DNA from 3 places in the Endozoicomonas sp. SCSIO W0465 genome. Region 2 is predicted to be linked to each of the others. Evidence: predicted binding sites of a transcription regulator. Region 2 holds the regulator's gene; each other region holds the start of a gene.
The links. The regulator sigma-54, encoded in region 2, starts transcription at its own class of promoters, with help from an activator protein. The targets are predictions, from matches to a motif close to TGGCACNNNNNTTGCTNT.
Positions count from the first base shown of each region.

Region 1: a site for sigma-54 is predicted at 1,895-1,912, ahead of MJO57_RS15920 (RNA-binding protein). Genes of this name have one in related genera too.
Region 3: a site for sigma-54 is predicted at 1,041-1,058, ahead of ygeW (knotted carbamoyltransferase YgeW). Genes of this name have one in related genera too.

Region 1 covers NZ_CP092417.1:3,549,862-3,557,267, reverse strand. Annotated here, with positions in the region: gene MJO57_RS15930 (hypothetical protein) at 1-701, shown strand, start outside; gene cysK (cysteine synthase A) at 897-1,868, shown strand; gene MJO57_RS15920 (RNA-binding protein) at 2,007-2,372, shown strand; gene MJO57_RS15915 (IS1182 family transposase) at 2,860-4,353, shown strand; gene MJO57_RS15910 (E3 ubiquitin protein ligase) at 4,645-5,238, opposite strand; gene MJO57_RS15905 (ABC transporter ATP-binding protein) at 5,366-7,057, opposite strand; gene MJO57_RS15900 (ABC transporter permease) at 7,008-7,406, opposite strand, start outside.
Region 2 covers NZ_CP092417.1:2,021,507-2,028,912, forward strand. Annotated here, with positions in the region: gene lptB (LPS export ABC transporter ATP-binding protein) at 1-435, shown strand, start outside; gene MJO57_RS08770 (TIGR02452 family protein) at 454-1,455, opposite strand; gene MJO57_RS08775 (hypothetical protein) at 1,863-2,876, shown strand; gene MJO57_RS08780 (hypothetical protein) at 3,053-3,463, shown strand; gene MJO57_RS08785 (RNA polymerase factor sigma-54) at 3,921-5,384, shown strand; gene hpf (ribosome hibernation-promoting factor, HPF/YfiA family) at 5,573-5,887, shown strand; gene MJO57_RS08795 (PTS sugar transporter subunit IIA) at 5,915-6,361, shown strand; gene MJO57_RS08800 (hypothetical protein) at 6,549-7,406, opposite strand, start outside.
Region 3 covers NZ_CP092417.1:1,347,733-1,355,138, forward strand. Annotated here, with positions in the region: gene MJO57_RS05840 (hypothetical protein) at 127-708, shown strand; gene ygeW (knotted carbamoyltransferase YgeW) at 1,256-2,446, shown strand; gene MJO57_RS05850 (hypothetical protein) at 2,530-2,751, shown strand; gene MJO57_RS05855 (IS66 family transposase) at 2,718-4,232, opposite strand; gene MJO57_RS05860 (hypothetical protein) at 4,231-4,416, shown strand; gene MJO57_RS05865 (helix-turn-helix domain-containing protein) at 4,398-4,550, shown strand; gene MJO57_RS05870 (hypothetical protein) at 4,787-5,683, opposite strand; gene MJO57_RS05875 (IS4 family transposase) at 5,680-7,107, opposite strand; gene MJO57_RS05880 (hypothetical protein) at 7,146-7,406, opposite strand, start outside.

The sequences.
Region 1 (7,406 bases), 1.5 Mb from region 2:
ATCGACAAATACAACCGGGATTCCTATCCGATCATCATGGTAAGTTGGTTGATGAACAATTAAAACGTCAATTAAGACCAATATGTGTGCCTGGAGCTGCAAACATAAATTTACCTTATATCGAATTCCTTTATTATCTTCGTTCGCTCAGTTGGGAAGTCTATAAAGATGATCATATTGAGCGATTTTTCAGGGACGTTGTATTTGCAGGCTATACAGCAGCTGCAAAATGGGCATTGAAGGTAGGTGGGCCAAAAGTTGAGGAAATAATCCCTGAAGTCCGTAGTGAGGTTGCTAACTTGGGGGATTATACTGCCGCACAGACCCTGTTAGATCTCGGTGTTGGTGCGTTTACTCAAGAGGAAAAAGATCAGTGCCTGAAACGTGCCATGGGTTTGTGGACTTCTGCTGAAAATATCAAAAGCTGGATTCAATTGGGTGGCCGAATAGACGACAAGTTTCTGGATAATAGGTTGAGATTAGCTGCAGCTAATAATTATTACCAGGTTTCGGAATACAGTAAAATATTGGCGGAGTTTTATCCCAGGGACAAACTTGACCAAAATTTAATGGCTGCCGTATCCGACAATGATCTGACCCAGGCAAGGCAATGGCAGTTACTGGGTGGAAAAGCAGCCACATCAGAAGTTGAAGAGCGCATTGAACAGCATTGCAGGAACCATCAATTATCTAAACGATAGTATTGTATTTGATAAATGACTACGGGTGAGCAACCAGTGATTGCCCTTCAGTTTCGATCGATATTTATAGATATTTTATATAAATCTATAATTTTAAATTACTTTACGGGATACGACGGATAGATATAGTCTCACCTTATAAAAAAGCTACAAGCTGAAAATGAATTATCTTCAGATTATAAGGAAGGGACTATCATGACGCAGGTCTATCAGGATAACGCTCAGGCTATCGGTAATACGCCGCTGGTAAAGCTGAATCGCTTGGCAAAAGGCCGGGAGATATATGTAAAAATAGAGTCCAGAAATCCTGCAAACAGTATCAAATGCCGTATTGGTGCCAGCATGATCTGGGATGCAGAGCGCTCCGGAAAGTTGCTGCCGGGTATGGAGTTGATTGAACCCACCAGTGGTAACACCGGCATTGCCCTGGCCTTTGTTGCGGCTTCCCGGGGAATCCCGCTGACGCTGACCATGCCTGCTTCCATGAGCCTTGAACGTCGTAAAGTCATGAAGGCACTGGGTGCTACCATCATTTTGACTGAACCGGCAAAAGGCATGCCCGGTGCCATTGCCAGGGCGAAAGCACTGGCGGAAGAAAACCCGCAAAAGTATCTGTTGCTGCAGCAGTTTGAGAATCCCGCCAACCCCCGAATTCATGAGGAGACCACTGGCCCGGAAATCTGGAATGCACTGGATGGCAAGATTGATATTTTTGTCGCAGGTGTTGGCACGGGAGGAACCATTTCTGGTGTATCCCGCTACATTAAGGAGATCCAGGGCAGGAAAATCAAGTCAGTTGCCGTTGAGCCAAGTGCGTCCCCAGTCATCAGCCAGACCCTGGCGGGCGAAGAGGTTAAGCCTGCGCCCCATAAGATTCAGGGGATTGGCGCTGGATTTATTCCAGCAAACCTTGATCTCCGGCTGGTGGATCAGGTTGAGCAGGTTTCCAATGAAGACGCTATGGAGACCGCCCACCGGTTAATGCGGGAAGAGGGTATCCTGGCAGGTATTTCTGGTGGTGCCGCCGTGAGTGCTGCCCTGAAAGTGGCAGAGCAACCAGGAAATAACGGTAAGTCAATTGTGGTTATTTTGCCAGATTCAGGTGAGCGCTACCTGTCCACAGCGTTGTTTGAAGGCGTCTTTTCTGAAAATGAAAGTGTTCAGTAACTGATGTATATCACACAGCTAATGAAAGGCACGAAGAATTCTTTGTGTCTTTTTGTCTGTTTTATGATCCGTTAATGAACCTCAGGAATTTGCCGATAAGCCAATGGACAACAGTCGTTTGATGTGAGAATCTGATTAATGTTTCTACGCAAGGATTTGCGTTCAACCCAGAGAAAAAAACAGAGCTTTTCCATGCAAAAAAGGACTTTATACATCGGTAATTTGGCGTATACCGCCGTTGAAGAGGATCTTGAACAGGCTTTCGAATCATTTGGTGTTATTGAAGACATCAAACTGATGAGGGATCGGGAAACCGGGCGCTCCAGGGGCTTTGCATTTATCACTTTTGAAAAGGAGACGGAAGCTGCAGCCGCCAGGACCATGGACGGTGCGGAAGTAGCCGGACGTCCACTAAGAGTGAATGATGCTCGACAGAAGGAGTCAGGCCAGCGGGATCCAGCCAAGAGACGACCCAAGTCTTTTAATAACAATTTTAATCGCTAATGATTTAATCTGATATCAATCTGATCGGTACGCAGTTTTGTTCCTGAAAACTCGGAAATTAGCGGGTGCTTGGCAATATATTTTTCGTTATCGCTTTGCCGGGAACCCAACAGTTGTCTGAAGACACCTCTATAGCGACTGGGTTAACCCGAGCCAAAGCTATTTGTTGCAGTAAGGATTTCTGGATAATACCAGCAGTGGCTTTGCTGGAAGTGCTGTTTCACTCCGGATAACCGTGACCTACTCTCCTAGGAGGCTGTCCGGGAATAGCGCCCGTAGCGAGGATGGCAGAAAATTGAGGATAAAAATCCGGTTTTGTGAGGTGAATAGTGGTTCTATTTGCCGAACAAAACCGGATTTTTAGCCCAATTTTCTGCCACCGCAGTAGGGCAGTCTATTCTCGGATAGCCTCCTAGGAGGCTGTCCGAGAATAGCCTGATTAAGTATAATCAGGCATCTTCTGCCCACTTTGTTGTTGCCGAAACGGATGTCATCAATCAAATTCAAAGATAACCCTGCTGATTTTGACCAGCACCTGATGTTCCCATCGAACATCTTCGACCTGCTGCCACCAGATCATGATTGCTTCGTTTTTGAAGATATCTTCAAGCATATCGACACCTCTGAAGTGGAAAAGCAGTATCACCATCTTGGCCAGAATGCCTACCACCCACGACTGATTATATCGATCCTGATCTATGCCTATAGCCATGGTGTGTTCAGCTCCAGGGAGATTGAACGGCGCTGCAATCAGGACTTGGCTTTCATGTATATCGCCAAACAGCACTGCCCAAATTTCCGGGTGCTCAGTGACTTTCGTAAAAACCAGGCCACCTTTTTTAAAAGCAGTTTCAAACAGAGCGTGCTGCTCGCCCGGGAACTACAGATGGCCTCGCTGGGCCACATCGCTCTTGATGGTTCCAAATTCAAAGCCGACTCATCAAAGCATAAGGCCATGAGCTACGCACGACTTAAGGCCAAAGAAGCTGAATTAATGGCTGAAGTTGAGGCCCTGATTAAAAAAGCCGAAACCAGTGACAGTGAAGAGGACGATGCTTATCAGCAGGAGACTGGCTACAGCATTCCTGAAGACTTGCAATTCAAGCAGGAACGGTTAGAGAAAATCCAGGAGGCCAAAAAAGCGCTTGAAGAACGGGAACAGGCCCTGAATCCCGATAAGCCGATAGACGACAAAAAGCAAATCAGCTTTGCTGATCATGATGCCAGGATCATGGGTAAAAAAGGCAGTGGCTATCAGTACAGTTATAACGCCCAGATCAGCGTCGACAGCGATAATGGTATCATTGTTGGCCAGCACATCAGCCAGCATGCCAATGACAAGCAGGAAGTAAAGCCTGCACTTGAAGCCATTGCAGAAGCAACAGATAACGCGTCCATTGGCAAAATGAGTGAGGATAATGGCTATTACTCAGGGCCCAACCTGCAAGCGTTTGATGATGCGAACATTGACGCTTACATGGCTACGGATCGACAGGAGAAGCCTGCAACAGAGGGACTGGAAGACTCTGACAGAAAGTTTGTCAAAGCGGATTTTATTTACCATGAAGCAGACGACAGCTTTACCTGCCCTGCCGGTGAGAAGCTGATTTATAACACGGCTAGCAAAGCAAAACACAAAAGCTACCGCGTCAGTAAAGATATCTGCCGGGATTGCCCGTTACGTAAAAGGTGCAGTGGTGACAACAAAGACCCGGGGAAAGTGATTCGCACAGACCGCCACGAAGCCATACGCCAGGCGATGAACCGCAAAATGGAAACCAAAGAGGCCAAAGCGGTTTATGAGCGTCGCAAGGTGATTGCGGAACCGCCTTTTGGCCAAATCAAGAACTCAGGATTCAGAGGGTTCAGTGTCCGGGGTAAGGAAAAAGTGGCTGGAGAATTTTCACTGGTCTGCAGTGCTTATAATTTCAAAAAAGGCTCTTATTGGATTACAGACTGTTCCCAGATTGAACCTGGCTGAAGCACTTATCATTAAAGGCTCTCAGAGCTTTGCTCGGCAATTTGCCCTCAAGCCTTACATTGCGTGGTCCACATCCAATTTTCACTGCAGAGCAGTTCGGAAATCAAATAGAGCCTCAAAAAAATTGTCAAATCGGTTTCAACGGGATCAATCCGTCTTGAAGAAGCAAAAAGGCTTAAAATGGCAGCATAAAGGCAAGCAAAAGGGTAAAAAACGCAATTTTTACCCCAAAACAGGCTAAATTTAGGTCAATATTTGATCAGCCAAGAAAATGCTGAAGCTTTCGTTTTTTCAATAGCTAGTTCTCGGACAGCCTCCTAGGTCATATGCTGCTCCAGTTACTGTAGACCCCACGATAGCTCCCATGTAAAAATCATTCGCAGTGGGTGCATCGGACACGCCATAAGTAGCGGCAACATGTTTGACTGCAACCATGGCACAAGCTCCGACTGCAGTTCCGACACTAACTCCGTAAACTTTACTGACACCAGCGGCAACCCCGAGAGCCCCGATAGAAGCCGTGGAAATAATTATTGCAGTAGCGCCAATGATTGTGTCAGAACCCAAAGGTTCGTTATTCATCGCGTAAGAACAGGCAAGACCACCGTAGATAGCAGTGAGAGAAAGCTTAATAGTTTTGCCAAAGATTGGAATAGCTTTTGATGAAATACTTACCATTCGATCAAACAATGAGCTATTGATGAACTGTTTTACCTCGTCATCAGTTAATGGTTTTGTACATAAGAGGCATTTCTTTTGACCAGAAAGTTCCATCCATCCCTGCATGCATGATCTACCAAAAGCATGTCCGCATGTCAGTTTGAAGGGGCTGCATTGTTCTGCATCGTGACATATTAAACATCCAAAACCATTAATGGTATCCATATGAAAACCTGACAGTTTCAATTTGTGGCATCCTTACCTACGACATCTGCATCTGGTTTTGGTTCCCTGTGGGTGCAGGGAGGTTGCAGGGAGTTTGCTAGGAGGGTGCTGGGAGGCTGACAGGGAACTATGGGGGAGTCGTTCGCTGTTTCCGTGCTTCAAAAGCAGCACTGATTAACTCTTGGGTATAGGCTTCCAAAGGTTGGTTAAAAATCTGTTGGGTATTTCCCTGCTCGACAATCTCTCCCCCCTGCATCACGATAATTCGATGACTCATTGCTTTAACCACGGCAAGGTCATGGCTGATAAAAATATAACTGAGGTGGTATTTTTTTTGCAGGTTACGCAGTAAATCAATGATCTGTGATTGGACGGTTCTGTCCAGGGCTGACGTTGGCTCGTCCAGAACAATCAGTTTAGGCTTAAGAGCAAGAGCCCTGGCAATGGAAATACGCTGTCGCTGACCACCGGAAAATTCGTGGGGATAACGGTGGCGGTACTCCGGGTCAAGGCCAACATCATTCAATGCCGCAATGATCAGTTCCTCACGATTGGTTTCAGTGGCCAGTTTATGAATGTCCAGACCTTCACCGACAATGTCAGCAACGGTCATACGCGGGCTGAGACTGCCAAATGGGTCCTGAAATACGATCTGCATTTCCCGTCGCAATGGCCTGAACTGCTTCTGGTTCATGTTGTCGATGCTGGTCTCTTCAAACTGTATCAGGCCTTCGGATGTCTGTAGTTTCAGCAGTGCCATACCCAGCGTTGTTTTACCGGAACCGGACTCACCCACAATGCCAACTGTTTCGCCCAGGTTGATGGTTAGCGACAAATCAGTGACGGCCTTTACGTAACCCACTGTTTTTTTGAAAAAGCCTTTTTTGATTGGGAACCAGACTCTGATCTTTTCGCCAGTTAACAGGTTTGTGGGGTTTTCGCTCAGTGGCTCAGGTTCCCCATCCGGTTCGGCATTGAGCAGGTCGATGGTGTAGGGGTGCTGAGGTGCACTGAATACGGACTCGGTAACGCCTTGCTCAACAATCTCACCGTCTTTCATCACACAGATTCGATCCGAAACATGACGAATCAGGTTAAGATCATGACTGATAAATAGAATGGCCATGCCCAGTTTCTGTTGAAGGTCTGCCAGCAGACTGAGAATTTGTCGTTGAACGGTAACGTCCAGCGCGGTTGTTGGTTCATCGGCGATCAGCAGTGTTGGCTCACAGGCAAGGGCCATGGCAATCATTGCCCGCTGTCGCTGTCCACCGGACAACTCATGGGGATAGGCCTTCAAACGGCTTTTTGCATTACGGATACCCACCAGTTCCAACAATTCAAGTGTCTTTGCCGTTGCTGCCCTGTTTTTCAGGCCAAGGTGTATACCCAGTACTTCGCCTATCTGCTTTTCGATGGTATGAAGTGGATTGAGTGCTGTCATCGGCTCCTGAAAGATCATGCTGATCTTGTGTCCACGAATGTTGCGCATTTGTGATTGGGATAAATCGAGCAGGGCCTCATTGGCAAAAAGTATGTCTCCGGAGTAATGGGCATTTTCCGGAAGCAGTTGCAGAATGCTCAGCGCAGTAATGGATTTGCCAGAGCCGGACTCCCCGACCAGGCCAACGGTTTCTTTGCAATTCACAGAGAACGAAACACCTTTAACGGCTTCAACACTGTGCTCGCCTTGTTGAAAGCAAATCCTGAGATTGTTAATGGCCAATAATGGATTATCCATAAAGATTCGATGCTCTATTTGTCGCTCTTTAGTTTGAATAGTATTTTCTTGGGTCCAGTGCATCTCTGCACGCTTCACCAATAAACACCAGTAACGTCAGCATAATGGACATGACCAGAAATGCCGTGATACCCAGCCAGGGCGCCTGAAGGTTGTTTTTGCCCTGGGCAATCAATTCGCCAAGGGAAGGGGAGCCTGCAGGCAGGCCGAAACCCAGGAAATCCAGAGAGGTGAGGGTGGTAATGGCCCCCGTCAGAATAAAGGGCATAAACGTGACGGTAGCGATCATGGCGTTGGGTAAAATATGCCGGAACATCAGGCGCCCATTGGTCATCCCGAGAGCCCTGGCGGCTCGAACATACTCCAGGTTTCTGCCCCGGAGAAACTCGGCGCGCACCACATCAACCAGTGCCATCCACTGGAATAA
Region 2 (7,406 bases):
AATATTCTGGCCATTCTGGAAACCAGGAAAGACCTTAATAAAAAGCAGCGAATTGAGAAAATGGAGTCGCTGCTCAATGAATTCAATATAGGCCATATTCGGGACAGTGCCGGCATGGCTCTGTCCGGCGGGGAAAGACGGCGGGCAGAAATTGCCAGGGCACTGGCCACCGATCCGACCTTTATCCTTCTGGACGAACCCTTTGCCGGCGTTGACCCGATATCCGTTGGTGATATCAAGTCCATTATCCGGCATCTGCAGAATCGCGGCATCGGTGTGTTGATCACCGACCATAATGTCCGTGAAACGCTGGATATCTGTGAGAAGGCTTACATTGTCAGTGAAGGGCATATCATTGCTGAAGGCGACAGCCATACGGTACTGTCAAATCAGAAGGTCCGTGACGTTTATCTTGGGCATCAGTTCAGCCTGTGACCTATGAGACCATCAACACTATGCTCCGGGAAAATGGTCTTTAAACACCCGCAACATTGCCGGATCAGTAACAGGAAATGTGACGGACACAAACCTCTCTTTAAAGTCATCCTCAGCCAAAAGATCAGCAAACAGCCTGGCAATATCAGCTGCGTCATGGGCGAAAATACCACAGCCCCAGGCCCCCAGGATCAAATGTTTCACGCCATTGTTGGCAGCGACAGACAGGATCTTTCTGGCACGAACATACATTGTCTGCTGGATGGTCTCTTGGGGTATGCCATTGCAGAACGGTCTGTCCACTGCCGCAGCAGTGATGAAAGAGACCAGGTAAGGTGTTTCCGGATTGCCGTTATCGTCTTTAAAAACAGGCACGTCAGGCGAATACAGGATCGTGTCCGAGTAAAGCCCCCGATGGGTTGCGTGATGTTGCCGGTTATAAACGTACATCTGCTTTCCGGTATCACTGTTCAGCGAAGCAAAAAGTGCAGAGGCCCTTGCCAGGCTGTCTTCCTGGGTGTTGGTGCCATCCCGGAACATCCCGCCGGGATCAACTGCAGAGGCAAAATTCAGGCAGGCCACGTGTTCCTTGCCATTCACTCTGGCAATCCGGTGACAGGCTTCCAGAGAGGTCTCCTGCATAATCTGAATATCAGTAAGTGGGTAGAAGTAATCTGAAGGGGGCTGAAGAGAAATGGTGTCGTTTGCAGCATAAAACAGGGTATTGGCAATACACCGTTCAATCGTTGCTTTCAGGTCTATTGTTGTGCCATTGAAGCTGAATGCTTTGTTGTTCAGAATCTCCACAGTGTCCAGTGCGATGGCTCTGAACTTTGCCTGCCCCGGACTCATACCGAGTCGTTTAGCCGATGATGCCACTGTTCTGGTACTAATGGATTTTCCTGAACGATCTGAAAGCTCATGGCTGACTGCCGACAAACCGGCAGCCCTGACTTTCTGCTTCTTCTTGCTGTAGGTTTGAGGCACTTTTACCGCAGGTTGTCTGGCCACCGGATCCATTATCTATGCCCTCAATCGTTTTGCTATTGGTGCAGGTACTGGCATGTCAGTATGGCCTATGTTTTCGGCCAGGTAGATTTGATGAATAAAAATAATCGATATCAACAGCTGTTGACCGATTTCAAATCGGTAAGCAGATATAAGTGCAGGCTAATCTAATACGCTCGCAATCGTGACTGTTTATTTTTTAATTGAGGTCTATGGCATTACAGGTGGGCTGACTATGCCATTTTGATGCAAGGGTTATACAGTCAACAGCCCGATCACAAAGTACACTTTTAATGGGCACGGAACCAGTTAGATCTTATTAGTCCTCAGTTCTCTTCAAAATATTCAAATGATTGATGGAGTGAAATGAGGTTTCCCTGCCTGTCTTATAACGCGCTCACAATAATAGGGTCACTATCATGGAACCTGGAAGATTTTCTTCGTCGTACCGATATACTGAATCAACCAAAATCACTGTTCAGCCCCGTTCCAGTAGTAAACCTGCAGCTGCAAGGTGTGCTCCAAGACCAAAATCGTCATTTGGCTCATTTTCTGTGTGGGGTGGTGATAATGGAAAGGAGTCACTGTCCCGGCCGGAAAAGGTTACAGAGAGGCAGATTGATGGAGGAAAGGTATATACAGTTGCCGGTTTATCTAAACTCGGCGATAGAAGTATTGATATCTATGTTACGCAAAGTGGCAAGGTGCATCACTCATCACCCGGAAACAGATTGGTGCATTATGGAACCGGCGATGAAATCAAAGAGCTCAAGCCCGGGGAGGATAGAATCGAGAGGAGTGAAGTTGATAAAGAGTTTTATTACCTCAGTAAGGGACAAAGCAAGCTGTTGCAGAGAGGCAAGGTTTATGGGGCTGCAGGTAGTATTCCGGACTGTTATGTTTCTCCACAAGGTAAATTAATTAAAGCAGGCACTGGTGCCAGGTTATTTCAAATAGGGGCAGAAAAGGAGCTTATAGAGTATAAGCCCGACTCAAAAGGCTATCAGCATATTATTTCAAAAAAGAAAGAACATTTTATTGTGACTCCAAAAGGTGCGTTCCCTCTGAAACCAGGTACTGTTCAGCCGGGTGCAGTGAACAGCCCTGCCGTGTACCTATCAGAAAACGGAGAGCTGACGGTTGCTTCTGACATCCGTTCCCGACTGTTCAAGTTGGGCGCTGAAGATGAGGCGGTAGAGTTCAATTCAAGTGAAGCGGCCTTTAAATATGTAGTATCAAAGCGACAGACTCCTTTTCTTATTACGTCTAAAGGCGTCTGTACCTTAAAGCCAGAATCATTTTACAGGGCTCAGGATGGCAGGCCTGATATGTATATTTCTGCAGATTGCGTACTGACAAGAGCTTCAGACACTACATCCCGATTAGTTAGTTCTCGTCCAAAAACTCTGCAGCCTATGCGTGCCAAGGCTTAGAGGGAAAAAATCAAGTTTTGTTTTGACGCCTTTTTCAACCAGTTTTCGGGGGCTACAGCGGAGTTGATGTGATTTTCCTGTAAATTCAGAGCACGTCAAATCTCTGTAGGCTACGTGGCCCAAGGGCTATAGTTTTTGGATGGGAACTAGTTAAATTATGTGATGAAGATGAGGCCGTGGAATATGAACCAAACTTATCAAACTTTAATGTTAAGATTTCACAGAGTGGGCGTCCATACTGTGTCACTTCTTCAGGCGCGACGCCTTTAAAGCCGGGTTCGCTTTATCCGGCTCAGGGAATCAAGCCTGCCTTCTATATTTCCAGGGCATGTGAGTTGACAACCGCTTCCAGTAAAGATGCCAGGCTCTTTAAACTAGGCGGGGAAGACCAGGCTGTAGAATATAAAAAAGATGCCAAAGGCTTTAATTATGTTGTTTCAAAGCAGAAGAGTCCTTTTCTGGTTACTACTGAGAGTGTTCGCCCGTTAACCTATGACCAAACAGTCACTTTGAAACTGCCTACTGGTCGACAACTGGAGATTACTGCTAAAAGGGGAAAGGAGCTGCAACACAAGTTTATTAATTAGATGTCGTGAACCTGATTTCTGGTCCGGAGGCGCAAGCATTGTTCTATTGAGCAAACGTCTCCGGCTTGCAGAGGAGAAAACAATCAGACAAACAGAATCCAGTGCCGAGCCATACCAGCAATAAATAGATACCCCAATCACAGGCAGCAGCGCACAAAAACGCAGGGGCAGGCTCTTTCTTATTTTCGTCAGAACGTCGGTTTCATCACTGACCTGCTCTGCAGCAAGACAGCCAACAAAAAAACACAACTAAACTCATTCTGAGTAATCTCTGCACATTTTTTACTGAAGCTATGGTTTCATAAATGACTATGGGTTTATAATCAGCCGCACATGGAGAGAAGTCGTAACAACATCCGTGCCAACACTGAACCGCCTGCGGTTGATCCCTCTGTAGACACTCATGAGTTTCACCTGCAGTCTCAACGGACAACGAAGTAAAGGTATACGGTCGCCTATGAAGCCTTCCTTACAGCTCAAGATGGGCCAGCAGTTGACCATGACGCCTCAGCTGCAGCAAGCCATCCGGCTGCTACAGTTATCGACACTGGATCTTCAGCAAGAGATTCAGGAGGCTCTCGAATCCAACCCCATGCTTGAGTCCGAAGATAGCGAGACAGAGGACACAGCCACCAGCAGTGAAGGCAAGGAAGAACTCGTTGATCTGAGTGAGGCGATACCGGAACCTGAGCCACAGGAGATGGCGGAATGGGCAGACAGTATCCCGAATGAACTGCCCGTCGACTCAGCATGGGACGATGTGTATTCCAGCCTGCCCGCCAACGGTAGTGATGAGGATTACGACCCCCTGGCGAAGTCATCTTCAGTAGAGTCGCTTCAGGATCATCTGGAGTGGCAACTGGATATGGTGCCCATGAGCGATCGGGACCGGCTGATTGGCCTTGCAATTATTGAAGCGGTTAATCCGAATGGTTATTTGACCTGCTCACTGGATGATCTTTATGTTTCACTGCAATCCCAGCTGGAAGAGCTGGAGATCGACGAGATAAAAGTGCTGCAGCACCGGGTTCAACAATTCGACCCTGTCGGTTGTGGCAGTATAGACCTGAAAGAGTGCCTGCTGGTCCAGCTGCGTCAGCTTCCCCCATCAACACCTCATTTCAACAATGCGGAAAAACTGATCACCCTTTACCTGGATTTACTTGGCACCCGTGATTACGCACGCATCATGCGCAGGGCCAAACTGAAGGAAGATCAGTTGCGAAAAGCCCTCAGCCTCATTCAAAGTTTCCATCCAAAACCCGGCAGCACCATTGACCAGACAGAAGCTGAATACGTGGTTCCAGATATATCGGTCCGAAAAATCAAGGAGCGATGGTCTGTCGAACTGAATTCCGATGCGCTGCCCAAACTGCGCATCAACAATAATTATGCGTCGATGGTCCAGAGGGCCAACAACAGCCGCGACAATGTGTTCATGAAAAATCATCTGCAGGAAGCCCGCTGGTTTTTGAAAAACCTGCAAAGTCGAAATGAAACACTGATGAAAGTCGCGAGTCAGATTATTGCTTATCAGCAGGATTTTTTTGAAAAAGGCGATGAAGCCATGAAGCCCCTGGTGCTGGCGGATATTGCCGAGGCTGTTGGTATGCATGAATCGACTATTTCCCGGGTAACCACCCAGAAGTATATGCATACCCCTCGTGGCGTCTATGAACTCAAGTACTTTTTCTCCAGCCATGTCAGCACAGCAGAAGGTGGCGAATGTTCATCCACGGCGATTAGAGCCCATATTCGCAAGCTCATTGCACAAGAGACACCACGCAAACCGCTCAGTGATAATAAAATTGCGGCCATATTGGCAGAACAGGGCATCAAGGTTGCCCGGCGAACCATTGCCAAATACCGGGAGTCCATGAATATTCCCCCGTCCAATGAGCGGAAGCAGTTAGTACCCTGATGAATATCAAGCTGATGTAAGCTGATATAAGTTGATATAAAAAGCCGAGTTATGAGCCGGGCAAAAAACAGTTTTTTTTGCTTCAGGGCATTCCAAGCTGCATCGACAGTGTTAGAATCGAAGTCAGCCGGTACGAAAAATCCCGCGTACTGGTAATTATCTGGATAATGGGATCAGGAGAGCGTTACATGCAAGTCAACATCAGTGGACATCATGTCGAGGTAACAGAAGCTCTGCACGACTATGTGATCAAGAAACTGGAACGTCTTGCTTCACATTTTGATCATATCACCAATGTACAGGTGACCCTGAGTGTAGAAAAGCTGGTGCAGAAAGTAGAAGCTATTCTGCATACCCGCGGAGCCGAGATTAATGCGACCGCCGAGCACGAAGACATGTACGCAGCCATTGACCTGCTCTCGGACAAGTTGGATCGGCAGCTGGTTAAACAAAAAGAGAAAGCCTTAAACAGGCAACAGGGCGCCAGTGGCCATGCCCTTTGATTTTTCCGGCGGCCATTCTTGTTTAGCATGATAATTCATCGCATCCTAACCCCCGAGCGCACCCTGGACGGTGTGCACGGGGTCAGCAAAAAGAAAATTCTGGAATTTATCGCTGAACGTATCAGTAGCGACGTTCCCGAAATCAATACCAATGAACTCTTTGAAGCCCTGGTTGCCCGGGAGCGTCTCGGCACAACCGGACTGGGTGAAGGCGTGGCTATTCCTCACTGTCGCTGTAAAGCCTGCCCAGCCCCCATCGGTCTCTTTATACGACTGGCGGAGCCTGTTGATTTTGATTCTGTAGACCGAAAGCCCGTTGATCTGATATTTGCGTTGATCGTGCCTGAAGGTGAAAACCAGGAGCATCTGGAAATTTTAAGAGCACTGGCGGAAAGGTTTCATTCAGCCTTGACTCTTCAGAAAATACGTTCGGCTACTAATACGACAATGCTCTATCGTACTATGAGCGAATAGAGAATAAGGTCACAATAAAAAAAGGCCATCATATACAACGATGGCCAAAAAATTTTCAACTTATAGCTCTCAGTCTCAAGGCCTTGATCAGTTACATCCGAAATTTCGTACGAAGCTGCTTATGTAACATGTGATGTAAAACTCTGAGTTTTGAATTCAAGGCTTTGAGAATCCAAGGTTTACGACGTTATGCTCTGGCTGCCATTCTGGCTGCCATTCTGGCTGCCATTCTGGCTGCCATTCTGGCTGCCATTCTGGCGTCCATAGCAGCTTTATTAGCAGCAATATCCTTACGATTTTTTACAGGATCTGCACCAAGGAGGTATTTAGTCTTACCCTGCAGCTTAACGACAACCCTCTGGTTATTCTCTTGATTCGCTTTGTAACGTTCTTTATCTTCCCCGGTTCCTTCTTCTACCAAAGCTTTAAGCTGTTGATTATTCTTCAGTGCCAGCTTAGCCTCCAGCTCTTCAATAGCCGTCATTTTCGGTGGCGTAGCTTGAGCGGCAATAGCCGCATCAAGAGCAGCGTCATCACCAAAACTAAAGGCTGCTCCAGTTAAAGGTCTGTTTTCAGCTCGCTCGTAGGGAGTTCTGCCTTCCACGCCTTCTGAAGCATGAAGCTTTGCTGCCCGCTCACAAATCTTGCTGTAAAGCTCCTCCATAAAAGGGGTTCGATCTTCCAGAGCTTTCTTTGCAGCTTTCAAATCATTTGCAGCGGCTCTGTTTTTAATCAGGTTGTGATCCGATGCGGTAATTTTATCAGCGAATTTTCTGAATGCTATGCCGGTTCTGAGAGGTGTAACTTTAACAAATACCCTCTTAAATGTTGACACTGCGCGCGCCGTCAGGCTCTTACAACCGGCTTTAAACTGATCCCAATGGGATACTGTTTCTGTATTAAACTTCTTGCGATTCAAATAACCGGTCTGACTGAGTGCTAATTTGTACTCTGGGTTTTCTTCTCCTTGGGCAATTGCTTCTTCTGAAACATTTACATCAGGATGAATCGCAGCAGCTCTGGTCATACGTCCAAATACCAGGCC
Region 3 (7,406 bases), 670 kb from region 2:
AGCTGAAGATCAGGCTGAGAAACAGCACTCTTTTACAACAACTTCTAATACGAGTGCTCCATGGCTGTCTAACTACAACATGGTTTAACACAAGGCTTTATAACACAACAAAAGACAGGTAGCTGTATGTCGCTAGAAACAAGAGTTGATATGCTGGAGAAGCAACACCAGTCCCTCTACAACACCATTCATGGTCTGGTAAAAGCGATGGCGGATATCAAACACATTGCACTTAAAAACCAGCATGAAATCATTGGCGTCAAAGTCAACATGTCGGGTATTCAGGCAGAAGTGACCGGCGTTAAGGAAGATGTCTCTGAGCTGGCTCAGGCCACGCTGTCCGGTTTTGAGCGTACCAGTGAGTTAATGAATAACACCCACAAAATTCTCGATGATATCAGCGAACATCTGGACACCATCAATGGTCGGCTGGATGAGACCAATAAACTGGTCGATGGCACTCATGAACGCGTCGATGAAACTTATGAGCGATTAAATGAAACCAATGAACGCCTTGGTGAAAATAACGAACGCCTTGATGAAACCAATGAACGGCTGGATGAAAATAATGAACGACTCGGTAGTACTAATGAATGGCTTGGTGGCATTAACCAGCGCCTTGAGGGTGTGGAAAGCCAGGTTAAAGAGGTTCGAAAAGATATTCTCACCCTTGGGCAGATGATCAAGCACCGTCTACCAGAGAAATAATTGTTATTCAATCTCCTCTGTTGATGTCTTTGGCAGGTGACGTAAGGCCTGCCGTATTCAACTGCGTTGCTGTCACTTTGATTGTCTGCGTACTTCGCAATTATCAAACTGATAGATCAAAACGAACCAATCGCACTGTTGTGGTAAATAAGGGGTACATAAAAAGTTGCTGCAAATCACTTTTTTTCTTTGCCAGACTCACTGCTATTGACCTGTTTTTTAACTGGCTCCCCCAAACCCCACGGTTATCAACGGCTCTGGGCATAATAAGGTTCAGAACAGATCCAACGCCACCCCGGGTTTTCCTTTTCTCACAGCCGCTTCACCAAAGTTGGCACGTAAGTTGGCTATTAAAAGCTACCAGATAACCACCTGACTGATTTACCTGGGTCGCCTCTCAACTGCGCCAGACTCAGTCAAACAATAACCCCAGATCCGAAAGCGCTGTTTCAGTGCGTGCAGTTTTGGCTCGTGCAGTTTTGGCTCGTGCAGTCTTAGTTCGGGCAGCCTTCGCCCAAAGGATCTGATATTCAGAAAAGGAAATACCGTGAGCAATTTCGACCAGTTACTGCAAGATATCAAGGCACTGAACACCAAACTGCATACCAAAGACTTTCTCCTGACCTGGGAACAGTCTACGGATGAATTGAAGCAGGTATTGAAAGTAGCAGAAGGCCTTCGTCTGCTGCGCAACGAAAACATCTCTACCAAAGTTTTCGACAGCGGCCTCGGTGTATCCCTGTTCCGTGATAACTCTACCCGTACCCGTTTCTCCTTCACCTCAGCCTGTAACATGCTGGGTCTGGCCATTCAGGACCTGGACGAAGGAAAGTCCCAGATTGCCCATGGCGAAACCGTTCGTGAAACCGCCAACATGATCTCTTTCTGTGCCGATGTGATCGGTATCCGTGACGACATGTACCTGGGTTACGGTAACCAGTATATGCGTGAAGTGGGTGCCGCCCTGGATTTTGGTAAGGAGCATGGTGTTCTGGCCCAGCGTCCGGGCATGGTTAACCTGCAGTGCGATATCGACCACCCGACCCAGAGCATGGCTGACCTGGCATGGCTGATCGAACACTTTGGCAGCCTGGAAAACCTGAAAGGCAAGAAGATTGCCATGACCTGGGCTTACTCCCCAAGCTACGGCAAGCCGCTCTCTGTTCCACAGGGCATTATCGGCCTGATGACACGCTTTGGTATGGATGTCACCCTGGCTCACCCACAAGGCTATGACCTGATTCCTGAAGTGGTTGAAACAGCTGGTCGTCAGGCGGCAGAAAGTGGCGGCAGTTTCACCCGGGTCAGCACCATGGCTGAAGCCTTCAAGGATGCCGATATTGTCTATCCCAAGTCCTGGGCGCCTTACCACGTCATGGGCCGTCGTACTGACCTGCTGAAAGCAGGCGACCACGCGGGTCTGAAAACGCTGGAACAGGAGTGTCTGGCCCAGAACGCCCTGCACAAAGACTGGCACTGCACCGAAGAAATGATGAAGCATACCCGCAATGGCGAAGCACTTTACATGCACTGCCTGCCAGCAGACATCACCGGCGTTTCCTGTAAAGAGGGTGAAGTAACCGAAGGGGTATTCAACAAATACCTGATCGACACCTACAAAGAAGCGGGCTGGAAGCCTTACATCATCGCTTCCATGATCCTTAACCGCCGCTTTGCCAACCCGGACGTTGTGCTGGAAAACCTGATGAAAAAAGGTGCCCGTCGCGTTGACGCCTGATTTTTCGGGAAACGCTCCCTGACCGCCAAACTGGCAGCAGGGAGCGCTGCCAGACCAGCATTTGTGTTCGGGAGGCACATGCCATGTCAGAATTCAGTTTATCCATAAAACAGGAGCCTAACCGCTTCTTTAACGGTGAATCTTCACCACTGTTCAGTACTGAAGTGGCCAGAATAGCCCGTGAATTCCACCAGCGCATTCCCGGTTATCAACCGACACCACTTCGCTCTCTTGACCAACTGGCTCACCAGCTGGGCCTGAAAAACAGTAACTATTCAGCACTGAGCAAAGGCATATTACAGTAATTCCGAACAGCTCTATGAAGTGATTGATATATGTCCATTCCCTGTTTTCTGGCAGACGACAAATAGCTGCGAATCCGTGCAAACATAGAACCACCGTCTGCACTCCTGAAGCAGCCTGAGATTTTCTGCTTTAACTTGGCCATTCGAACATCCCGCTCACTGCCATTGTTATCGAAGGGAATGGTAAAATCTGACATGAAGCGCAGTGTCTCAGCCTTGAACTCAGTGAGTCGTTTGAAGAGATTGTAAGCTTTAGTATTCTTGACTTTCTTGCGCTTAAGCTCCTCTCGTTGCTTCTCCATATAGACGACTTCTTTCATTAGAGCCCGCTGAAGCAACCGGTCATAAATCTTCTCGATTCGTTCACAGACAACACTTGGCATCTGTAGCATACCTATGGTCTTAAAGCCCTTGCAGTAATGCCAGGAAAGCCTCAGTAGCTTCATCAATCGCAACGCCAGTTGATTGCTGTCCCTATCAACAACACCCAAAAGCTCCCTCAGGTGATGGGCATTGCAAAGTACGTGAGTTGCCGCATATGCAAAATAGGATTTCCAATGATCATGAACCAGAACGCCTGCAAATGTTAGCAGTATGCCCATCGTGTCCATGGCCTCACGACCTCGCTTTTCAGACAAGTAGTAGAGCGTCCATTGTTCATCCCGCATAACGTGTAGCCAGTGCAAAGAGCCCTCGGCCCGCATACCCGTTTCATCGGCTCCGGCAACAGACGATTCCCGCAAGGCGTCACGAATAACCTCTTCAGTAGAAGCCAGATTTTCATAGGTTCTGGCCACAAAATTGGCGACAGTGCCTGCACTTACACTCATTTTATAGAGAGTATTAAAATACTCTGACACGCGCTTAAAAGGCAGGAAATGGTATTGGTTAAGATAGACGGCCATAGCCTGTGTGGCTGAGCCATATTGTGCGGCAGCGGTAACACCTTCCGGGAATTCAGCCTGATTCCGACAACCACAAGTGCAGATTTTTACTTCAGCTCTATGGGCCGTTACTTCAAATTCACCCGGTCTCCCTGGTTCAAACACCTGTCGTTCAATATATTTGACCGGCTCACTATCAAGAAGAGACGCCTGACATTTATTGCATTCTTTAACCGGAAGGTACTCAATATAGTCAGGGATATCGACCTGTTTAAGACAAGTGCCCTGATGCCCTTTCTTTCCACCGGCTTTATTACCAGAAGACTGTCTCAGACTTTTAGGATTGGGTTTTTCATCCGATGGATCGGTACCTTTATCTGCGGAAAGGTCGTCAGAATGATCTGGAGAATTACTGTTTTTACAAGGTTTTTGATAACCATCAGACGATGGCGGCTTGCTGCTGTTTTGACTGTTCTTGCCAACCTTTTCTTCCAATTCTCGACATCGCTCTTCCAGACAGGCAACTCTCATCCGCAGCTCTGCATTCTCTTTCAAGAGAATCTCAGCCGACATAGTTGCGGGTAGTTCTGGAATCATGCTGGCGAATATTGTGGAAAAATGGTGCTTAAGAGGATGGTATAAAAATCAGAAAATTCCAGATTTATGTGGGGGTGCTGAACAGTTACAATCGATGAGTGTGATGTTCATAATAAGGAGGCTCAATCAAGCGTACAAAATCAGGAAGCTTTTAATCTGGAGAGAATGGAAAAGCATCTGGTAAGCCGGGCTCTTCGCTCTTTTTGCAAAAATGAAGGGAAGCAACGTGTAGCAGATGAACTGGGAATAGGCATCGCCACACTGTATCGTAAAATAAAAAAATACGATCTTGAGCATGAAATGAGTGAGCTTTCATAATTAAAATTGACTGAATTTATTCTGTTTTGCATGATTCAATGGCTCAGGACGAACGGAGTTTCGAGTCTCTGAAATGTCGGAATTATTTCGGAACAATTCCTAACGCTTACCTCGGGATAACTCATTTGGGAGGTGAGTGAATATAAAAGCTGCTTTGAATCTTGTTGATTACCCGCAGCTCGCCCGAGGTTACTCAATGCCTTCAGGAACCTACGCATATACAGGGTTGTGTCTATCTAAACAGCCGTCTCTCTAACAGGGGTGGGCTGTGATGCGTACTTCATCTGGGTAAATAGTTCCATATCATTGGCAACACGATCCAGTCGTTGAGACAGAAACCCGGAAAAATCATCCGTTGGCAGTGGAGGAAGTGGTTCTTGTTCAGTAGCCGTGTTGGGGAATGCCTGACTCCACAGCGATGGATTAGACACGAAAATATACAACAGTAACAAAGCCTTTTCGATATCTGATTGACGAGCGGCTTTTTCCAGATTTTCAAACGTGGATTGGTCATGACCGGTGGTACCGGCACTGTCAACCAGCGTTGCCATGGTGTCGGTATTGGTTGTATTCAGGTTCCACAAGGGGAGTGCCGGTGCGGAGGTGACGGAGCGACCGATAACATTCCAGGCGGCGAGCAAAAAATAGCGAGAAATATTTTTCCACCCATGTTGCATGGCAAATGTACCAATATTCAGAACCTCCAGCGCTGGCCGGTAAAAAAGCTTATAGATGAGCCCGACATCCATGAGTCCCACAGATGTCTTGAACAGCGGATCCAGTACTGACTTCCCATCCGGGTGCCTGACTGCTGTTATAAAGTCAGCGAACAGCACGCCAAGGTGGAATAACATAAAGACAGCAGTTAAGGCGGAGTTCACTTGTTTGGTGAAGCCATAACGCGAGCCCAAGCGGGAACCCATTACGCCCTTCATAAAGTCCTCTTCTTCCGCAGTGAGCTCCTGCCCGTCAATAAGCTTGCCAAGGCAGCCAATGACTCGTGACTTCTCCTGCTGGGACATCATCTCGTCGATCACTCCGCGGTTTTCAATAGCCGACAGAGGTATAATAATTTTTGAGCAGACATTATTATAGAACCAATCCCTCTTCTCGTTATCCTGACTCTTGATCACATCTCTCCAGCGCTGAACTGCCGGGCTATCTGCCAGGTTTTTACCCGATCCTGCAATTTCGCCCAGCCTTCCCATACCACTAACCAGCCGGGCTGCCCTGTATGCTTTGAATCACCCCAACCACCAAGCCGAGCAATCGTTTGAAGCAGCCAAGTGACTGTTGGCGGCTTATCGGGCAACGCTTTTTTTTCATAGGTTAGCCAGAGAACCTGCCATTCATCATCACTGACCACCTCATTCGCGAGTGTTTTTTCACTCCAAAGCTTTCTGTCTTTGTGCTGCCTGTCATTCGGTAACATTAATGCTTCACGGATTTGCATTAGTCTGACAGCGACAAACATTAATATGACCGCAAGTCGTTCAATGTTATCCGGAGATTGCAGACGAAGCCTTTCTACTCCTGCTCCCGATTTCCAAGCCTTGTGGAACTCTTCTATTCGCCATCGGAGCTCGTAAAATCGAATGATAGAGCGACAGTCTTCGAATGTTTCAATATCTTCAGTTGTCAATAGTACCCAGTGCAAACGGTCTTCGGAGTCATTGCCAATCTCTTCAGCCGACACAATATTCATAGTTACCGGTTCCGGCCTGCCGCCTGGCCTTTGCGGCGCCTGTATTGTCATCTTCTTTCTTTTGACCTGCAGCGTTGCCTTTCGCTTCTTTCTACCTCCTTTTTGAGGAACCACTATCGTATATTTCCCCAACACTTCAGTCTGAGCTAAGGAATCAAATAATAAGAGTTCGCCATCTACCAGGATTCTGTTTTGTGTAGCTCTTACAACAAACCGCTGTCGGTTATCCAGTTTGTAGTGCATATATTCGTATATATCCGCCTCCCGGTCGCAAACACTGATGATGTCAGGCATTTTACCCCCCATCCTTTGTTCTGTGTTTTCAGAGGCTCTTTGCCACTTAAAGCTTTCCTTTCCCTCGTAAGGTAGCTGACGACGTTGGTTCTTTTTCCCCCGCTGAACGTCCTCTCTAACCCATCGTTCTTGATCAATAAGCCCAATGCTTCGCTCTGTATCCGCATCAACCAAGAAGACAGAGTGGACGTGGAATCCTCTGGTTTTAGAGCCTTCAGGACCTCCAAGATCACCAAGCTCGGATCTGACAGCATGTTTATAACCCAGGGTTGTTGTATCTTCGAGAGCCAGAAGTAGGCGAGACTGTCTCGCTATTTTGGCAGTTGCCTGAAAGCCTGCCTCAGCTATTGCTTCAGGCTTTACGGCCTCATTCTCAATCAGCCGGTAAGCTCCAGTTACCAGTGCGGTATAACCTTCGCATGAAGATGACAAAGAATTACCGGTATGAGCTGAAAGCTCGGCAGCAACTTTGACAAGTCGTTTTGTACGTCGAGTATCGCCCAAATCAGCACATCCAAAAGTTAGTTCTGACCATGGTTTAGGAGAAAGTGGAAGCATGACCTGTTTTATCAGTGAGAAATGATAGAACAAGGTAGCTATTTGTGATCAAGAGACAGCTCGTTATCCGGGGTCGCATCCTTACCTTCAAAAGCAACATTATTCATTGCACGGACGCCAATCAGGGCACCGGCAAAGAATTTGTACACCACCTCCAGCTTACTTTCCCGTGATCCGGACAGTGTATTGAAGTAGGCACGGGCAATAGCAGCAGATTTGAGGTGGTCGGGCTGGCTGGCGATATCTTCCAGATTGACCGTAACAAAGTCGCCTTCAGTGGTGGTTTGGGGGGGAGTATT